Regions from separate parts of the Bartonella sp. B1098 genome, predicted to be linked through region 1. Evidence: predicted binding sites of a transcription regulator. Region 1 holds the regulator's gene; the other holds the start of a gene.
The links. The regulator HrcA, encoded in region 1, represses chaperone genes, less so after heat shock. The targets are predictions, from matches to a motif close to GTTAGCACTCNCNNNNNGNGAGTGCTAAC.

Region 1 (4,218 bases):
TCCTCAACAAACAACACAACAACTTGTATCGTTGCAAAATGGCTTACCAAATGCGCAGTGGATTAATCCGCAAAATTTTCACGTCACTTTGTCTTTTTTTGGTGAAGTTGAAAGTGCTATAACAGATGCACTTAAGCATGCCTTTGACACAATAAAGCTCCCTCCTTTTAGGCTACAAATGAGGGGTTTTGATGTTTTTAGTTCGGAAAATACTCCACATTCTCTTGTTATTCGCATTAGACTTTGCGAAGCTCTCAATCTTTTACACGAAAAAATGCAATGTATTCGCAGCCATTTAGGTCTAACACCTGATAAAAGAGAATTTACGCCGCATATTACTGTTGCGCGACTGCTCGATATTAAGCCTGAAGACCTTCCTTCTTATTTGTCCTCTCGGAGTGATTTTTCATTTCCTCCCTTTGATATTGATCATTTTGTTTTATTTTTATCGCCATCTCCCTCAAGCGATGCTCCATATATTGTAAAAGGAAGTTGGCCACTTCAAAGATAAAAGGGTGTTTGTAACACCCTTTAAAACTTTTTGAGGAAAGACCCCATATACGCGCACTTACAGGGAATGCTGCATTTTACGCTAGAAGCTTGTTATTGATATGTTTTAAGCCGAATCAGTTTCAACAGAAGCTTCTTTTGTTCCTCCTTTAGCCACACCCACGATTGCTGGGCGTAAAACCCTCTCTCCGATAATATAACCAGCCTGAACCACTTGTTGAACCGTGTTATCGGGAACATCGGCATTAGGAATTTCAAACATCGCTTGATGAAAGTGAGGATCAAATTTTTGCCCCTCTGGATGAATTTTCTGCACCCCATGACGCTCTAATGCTGCCATCATGGCACGTTCAGTCATTTCAACACCTTCTGCCAATGATTTCAAACCAGAATCACTTTCTCGTGAACCTTCTGGAATTGCTTCCAAAGCGCGATTGAGATTGTCAGAAACAGATAACATATCTCGTGCAAAATTAGCAATGGAATAAGCCTTCGCATCCGCTACATCACGCGCAGTACGGCGTCGAAGATTTTCCATATCCGCAGCAAGACGTAAAAGCTGATCTTTCAACTCTTTGTTTTCATCCTGCAAAGATGCTAAAGGATCAATCTCACTACTTTCTTCTTCAACGTCTCCGTGTGCTTCTGTTTTATGTGTTTTTAAAAATTCATCCGCTGCTTGTTTAAGTGTATTACGATCAGTTGGATTTTTTAAATCACAATTTTCAAATGAAGCATCAGTAAACTTGTTTTTTTCATCAGACATAAAAATTCTATTCCTTCATAAGATTTGTTATTCTCGATATCGAAATTTTACAGACAAAAATCAAGGGGTATTAATGCATATTAATACAATGTGCTTTTATAGTACAAATACTTACCTGCACCGTTTAACGCAATAACTGTGACACAAGTTGAGCTGTATAATCAACCATGGGCACAATCCTTGCATAATTAAGCCGTGTAGGACCAATAACACCTAAAGCACCAATGACTCTTTGTTGTGAATCACGATAAGGTGCTACGACTAAAGAAGAACCAGAAAGTGAAAATAACTTATTTTCTGAACCAATAAAAATTCGGACCCCTGACCCTTCATCCGTTAAATCGAGAAGCTGTGCCATACTCTCACGTGTTTCAAGATCATCAAACAAATGGCGTAACCGTTCTAAATCTTCTTCTGCTTTCACATCTTCAAGTAAATTACTGCGTCCACGAACAATGAGGTGAATTTTATGATCAGCATCTTTTCCTCCCCAAAGAGCTAATCCCGTTTCAACAAGATGATGCGATAAATCATCAAGTGCAGCCCGTGTTTCTGCGCATAGGCAAGCAATTTCCCCTTTAGCTTCACTCAATGTACGCCCTTGAATATGGGCATTGAGAAAATTCGTTGCTTCTGTCAATTGTGCATGGGTAACCCCTTCTGGCAAATGAACAATACGATTTTCAATCTCACCTTGTTGAGTCACTAAAACGGCAAGAGCATGCTCTCTATCAAGACGCACAAATTCAATATGTTTCAATGTTCCTTCTTGTTTTGTTGCGAGAACAAGTCCTGCTCCACGAGAAAGATCTGAAAGAACCCGGCTTGCTTGAACAAGAAAATGTTCAACCGATTGTGCATGACCCGCCTCTTTGACTTGCATTTCAATATTTTCTCGCTCTTCGTTTGGCAAATCACCCGCTTCCATAAATGCATCAACAAAAAAGCGTAAACCCGATTGGGTTGGCATTCGCCCTGCTGAAATATGCGGGGCATAAATCAAACCGAGATGTTCAAGATCACTCATCACATTGCGAATCGTCGCAGGTGATAAGGTCTGTTGCAAAAGTCGCGAAAGATTGCGTGACCCTACAGGTTCACCATCATTAAGATAAGCTTCAACAATATGGCGGAAAATATCACGCGAACGCTCATCAAGATATTTTAGTTCATTATCAATAGGCTTGTGCTTCATCACAATTGTTTCACTACTTAAAAAACACTCTTCTCTTATATAAGTTTTGCTAAGGTTTGGTCAAATAATCTAAAGTAGTATCAAAACATATTATCCCTATTGAGCCATAAAACACCATCTTTTAGAGTGATGATATAAGCATATAAATTATGCATGAAGTGTTTTTTATTAGAGGGTGTGATTGGATATTTAAGACAGGAATTGGTCTCTTTAGGAGCTTACCAAGAAGAGCTTGTTTGTTTATAAACCACTGGAAGTAGAAAATTAGTTTTTTACCATAAAAAAGCTTTCATAAAAAAATCGTTTCTCATAGCTTTTTAATCATTGTCTTTACAAAATACGAAAATTTTTATTTGAATAAAATATCATAAAACAAGTAAAATAACTCTATCATATAAAATCAAGCAGAATGTGTGTATATGAGCATTTAAGCTGGTTCTTAGCACAAGAATAGTTCCCCTTTCATTTTTGGAGAAATCTATATGAGAAGCATAGCAGATAAAAAACTTGTCATTGCGACGCATAACGCCGGCAAATTACATGAAATCACCACCTTGGTTGCACCTTTCGGTTTAATAATACAATCAGCAAAAGAGCTTGGCTTGCCAGAACCAAAAGAAACAGGAACAACATTTGAAGAAAATGCTTATATTAAAGCTTTTGCAGCAGCAAAAAAGACAGGACTCCCTGCCCTCTCTGATGATTCAGGCTTAGAGGTCGATGCATTGGATGGTGCACCGGGCGTTTATACAGCTGATTGGGCGATTCAAGCCGATGGTACACGTAATTTTCCAAAAGCGATGCAAAAAATAGAAGATGAACTCCAAAAAGTCGGAGCACGAGAAAAAAGCCAACGAAAATGCCGTTTTATATCCGTCATTTGCATTGCGTGGCCTGATACTCACGCAGATTATTTCCGCGGATACGTTGAAGGAACATTCATTTGGCCTCCACGGGGAGATAAAGGCTTTGGCTTTGATCCTATTTTTTTACCAGATGGATATGAAAATACCTTTGGAGAAATGTCAACAGAGCAAAAACACGGCTGGCAACACAATGGTATTCCCCCTCTTTCACATCGCGCACGAGCTTTTAAACTTTTGGCTGAAAACCTTTTGGCATTCTCATGAATGAACCTTTTGGCATTTACATTCATTGGCCCTTTTGTGCTGCTAAATGTCCCTATTGTGACTTTAATTCACATGTTCGCCTCCATGGTGTTGATCAGCCGCGTTTTGTCACCGCCTTTGAGCGCGAAATAGAAACGCAATACCATAAAATAGGTCCACGCCATATTACGAGTATTTTTATTGGTGGGGGAACCCCTTCTCTTATGGAGCCACAAACTGTTGATGCCCTCTTGCAAGCACTTGCAAAAAAGTGGATACTTGATGATAAAGTTGAAATTACATTGGAAGCTAATCCATCCAGTGTGGAAGCAGAACGTTTTCGCGGATACCGTGCTGCAGGTGTTAATCGCTTATCTCTAGGAATACAAGCACTCAATGATAAAGCATTGCGCAAACTTGGCCGACTCCATAATGTAGAACAAGCTCTTTATGCAATTGATTTAGCTCGGCAAATTTTTCCACGCTTATCCTTTGATCTTATTTATGCTCGCCCCGAACAAACCCTTAAACAATGGAAATCTGAACTTGTACAAGCCATTGATTTGGCAGCAGACCATCTTTCTCTGTATCAATTAACAATCGAAGAAGGAACCGCCTTTAAACGACTTCATGATGCA
Region 2 (4,218 bases), on a different contig from region 1:
AGGAGCTGAGGCAAATCAATAGGCTTTGAGAGCAGTGAAGACTGGAATGATGATTATCAGCCTCCTACTGTTTTCTGTAAATAATTAAAATCGTAAAAACGTATAACTGTAAAAAAACAGTAAGAATATCTGTTTTGTAAGAAAAATGACGGCTGTGGGAAAGAAGATCGGGGAAAAGGCACAAATGAAAGGAATGAAAGATGGCGTACTACTCATGGGGACATCAGAGCCGTGGTATATTGAGAGCCATAGAGGCTATAATATATTTCTTATCGTCATTTTATACCTATCATTGTTTGAAGGAGCTGAGGCAAATCAATAGGCTTTGAGAGCAGTGAAGACTGGAATGATGATTATCAGCCTCCTACTGTTTTCTGTAAATAATTAAAATCGTAAAAATGTAGGACTGTAAAAATAGTAAGAATATATGTTTTGTAAAAAGAATAACGGGTGTGGCAAAGAGGATCGGGAAAAAAGACACAGAATGAAAGGGATGAAAGATGGCATGCTGCTCATGGAGCCATTAGGACTGTGATATAGATATAATATTGGGGACCATAAGAAAGACCATGAGAGATAGGACGTGTAGAGTCTTCTTTTCCACGTGAAGGAAGCCACCCCCAAGAACGTGAAGAAGAAAAGAAATAAACAAAAAAACGGGTCAAAAAGACCCGTTTCTTTATTATTTCTAGGGAAAAGAGCTTAGAAATCCATTCCGCCCATTCCGCCCATTCCACCAGCTGGCATTGGAGGCATTGGAGCCTCTTTCTTTGGCATTTCAGCAACCATTGCTTCTGTTGTAATCAGAAGGCTTGCAATTGAAGCTGCATTCTGAAGCGCAGAACGAACCACCTTCACAGGATCAACAATTCCCAAAGCAATCAAATCACCAAATTCACCCGTTGCGGTGTTGTAACCAAATGTGTCAGTATTATTTTCCAACACCTTGCCAACGATGATAGCCGCTTCTTCACCGGCATTGGTTGCAATTTGACGCGCAGGTGCTTGAAGAGCACGACGAACAATATTGATCCCCGCTTCTTGGTCAGGATTACTTCCCTTAACGCTCAACGCACTTGCTGCACGTAACAATGCGGTACCACCACCAGCAACAATACCTTCTTCCACAGCGGCGCGTGTTGCATTCAAGGCATCATCTACACGGTCTTTCTTTTCTTTCACTTCAACTTCTGTTGCCCCACCCACACGGATAACAGCAACACCACCAGCGAGTTTAGCCAATCTTTCTTGCAATTTCTCACGGTCATAGTCAGAAGTTGTTTCTTCAATCTGCGCTTTAATCTGATTAACGCGTGCAGTAATTTCAGCCTTTTGTCCAGCACCATCAATAATGGTGGTGTTTTCTTTAGAAATATTCACTTTCTTAGCACGACCAAGCATATCCAAAGTGACATTTTCAAGCTTAATGCCCACATCTTCAGAAATCACCTGACCCGATGTCAAGATAGCGATATCTTCAAGCATTGCTTTACGGCGATCACCAAATCCAGGTGCTTTTACAGCAGCAATTTTCAAACCACCGCGCAACTTGTTCACCACGAGCGTTGCCAAAGCTTCGCCTTCCACATCTTCAGCGATAATGAGAAGAGGTTTACCAGACTGCACAACCGCTTCCAAAACTGGGAGTAAGGATTGCAAATTAGACAATTTCTTTTCGTGAATAAGAATGTAAGGATCATCAAGATCCGCCACCATTTTTTCAGCATTGGTAACAAAGTAAGGGGAAAGATAGCCACGATCAAACTGCATTCCTTCCACAACTTCCAATTCGGTTTCAGCGGTTTTAGCTTCTTCCACGGTAATGACGCCCTCATTGCCCACTTTTTCCATGGCATTTGCAATCATTTTACCAATTTCTTCAGCACCATTGGCAGAAATGGTCCCTACTTGTGCAATTTCTGCTGAAGTTTGGATTTTTTTGGCTTTTTTGAAAAGATTAGCCACCACTTCATCTACAGCGGCATCAATCCCGCGTTTAAGATCCATAGGATTCATGCCCGCAGCAACAGCCTTAACACCTTCTTGCACAATTGCTTGTCCCAACACCGTTGCCGTTGTTGTTCCATCCCCAGCAATATCGTTGGTTTTAGAAGCAACCTCGCGCAACATTTGCGCACCCATATTTTCGAACTTATCGTCCAGTTCGATTTCCTTTGCAACGGATACACCATCTTTTGTGATGCGTGGCGCACCAAATGATTTATCAATCACCACATTGCGCCCTTTAGGGCCGAGTGTCACCTTAACCGCATTAGCAAGGATATCGACACCGCGCAACAAACGCTCACGCGCTTCACGGCCAAATTTGACTTCTTTAGCAGCCATTTAATTTCTCCTTGGAGTTTTTTCAAAATAGTACACAATGAAAAATTGAGCGCTTTTGAATTAGCCCATAATTCCCATAATGTCAGATTCTTTCATGATTAAGAGGTCTTCCCCATTAATCTTGACTTCAGTTCCAGACCATTTTCCAAATAAAATACGGTCCCCTGTTTTGACTTCTAAAGGCACGCGCTTTCCGTTATTATCCAGAGCGCCATTGCCAACAGCAATCACTTCGCCTTCTTGTGGTTTTTCTTTTGCTGTATCAGGAATGATAATTCCACCAGCGGTTTTATTTTCAGATTCAACCCGACGAACAACGACACGGTCGTGAAGTGGGCGGAATTGTATATTAGCCATGTTTTAAATCCTTAAAACTGAACATAATTGCATTAATCTTAGAAAGTTCTTGCTAGCACTCTCGAAGAGTGAGTGCTAACACTCCCCAAGATATAAAATCGGCTTTTCTCAATGTCAAGGATAGCCATAAAATAATTTCTCTCTATAATTTCTCTATAAATAAAGCTTCCACGTCTTGCTTCTTCTTGCACTTTCGCGTTATCTAGCTTTTTTAAGAACCCGTGAACAAATAAAGGATCTTATCATGGTTGAAACACGTCAGGAAACGGATAGCTTTGGAACGATTTCGGTACGCCAAGATCGTTATTGGGGAGCACAAACTGAACGTTCTCTGCATAATTTTAATATTGGCAGTGAAAAGCAGCCTCTCACCATCATTTATGCCCTAAGCCTTGTGAAAAAAGCGGCTGCCCTTGTCAATATGGACAAAGGCAAACTTTCTCCCAAGATTGGCAAAGCGATTGTCACAGCGGCTGATGCTGTTCTCTCTGGCGCTTTCGATGAACATTTTCCCCTTTCTGTTTGGCAAACAGGCTCAGGGACCCAAAGCAATATGAATGTCAATGAAGTGATCGCCAACCATGCTAGCATGCTTTTGGGGGGCAAACTGGGCAGCAAAAAGCCTGTTCATCCCAATGACCATGTCAATATGAGTCAATCCTCCAACGATTCCTTTCCCACGGCGCTTCACATTGCCACCACGCTGCAAACACGCCAACATCTTTTTCCTATTCTTGAAGCGCTCATTACCACTTTCAAGAAAAAAGAAGAAGAATTTGCCGACATCATCAAGATTGGACGTACCCATACACAAGATGCCACACCCTTAACGCTTGCCCAAGAATTTTCAGGCTATCGGGTCGCGCTGGAAGCCAATCTTCATCGGATTGAAACAGCCCTTGCTGATGTTCAAATGCTTGCTCAGGGCGGAACAGCTGTGGGAACAGGGCTCAACGCCCCGAAAGGCTTTGACGTTGCCTTTGCTCAAAACATCAGCGCCCTCACAGGAATATCCTTTAAGACGGCACACAATAAATTTGAGGCGCTGGCTCATCATGGTGCTCTTGCGCATTTCCATGGCAGCTTAAATGCCTTAGCCGCTGATCTCTTTAAAATTGCCAATGACATCCGGTTTTTAGGTTCTGGTCCCCGTTCTGGTTTAGGCGAACTCAACTTGCCTGAAAATGAACCCGGCTCCTCTATTATGCCCGGCAAGGTTAACCCCACCCAATGCGAAGCCATGACCATGGTTGCAGCCCAAGTTTTTGGCAACCATACCACCGTTACCTTTGCCGCCAGTCAAGGGCATTTTGAACTCAACGTCTATAAACCTGTTATTGGCTATAACGTTTTACAATCGATTACCCTTCTTGGGGATTGCATGCGCTCCTTTGATATGCACTGCATTCAAGGATTACGCGCCAATCGCGTTCATATTCACGCCCTCATGGAGCGTTCACTGATGTTGGTCACAGCTCTTGCTCCAGAAATTGGCTATGAAAAAGCCGCTGAAAT

Region 2: groES (co-chaperone GroES) is a predicted target of HrcA. The motif match lies at 2,755-2,783, and genes of this name have one in related genera.

What each region holds. Positions count from the first base shown of each region.
Region 1 covers NZ_CALYLP010000002.1:870,613-874,830, forward strand. The annotation lists gene thpR (RNA 2',3'-cyclic phosphodiesterase) at 1-511, shown strand, start outside; gene grpE (nucleotide exchange factor GrpE) at 617-1,276, opposite strand; gene hrcA (heat-inducible transcriptional repressor HrcA) at 1,401-2,471, opposite strand; gene rdgB (RdgB/HAM1 family non-canonical purine NTP pyrophosphatase) at 2,954-3,601, shown strand; gene hemW (radical SAM family heme chaperone HemW) at 3,598-4,218, shown strand, end outside.
Region 2 covers NZ_CALYLP010000008.1:17,834-22,051, forward strand. The annotation lists gene NNJ85_RS09590 (hypothetical protein) at 513-665, opposite strand; gene groL (chaperonin GroEL) at 703-2,346, opposite strand; gene groES (co-chaperone GroES) at 2,407-2,703, opposite strand; gene fumC (class II fumarate hydratase) at 2,948-4,218, shown strand, end outside.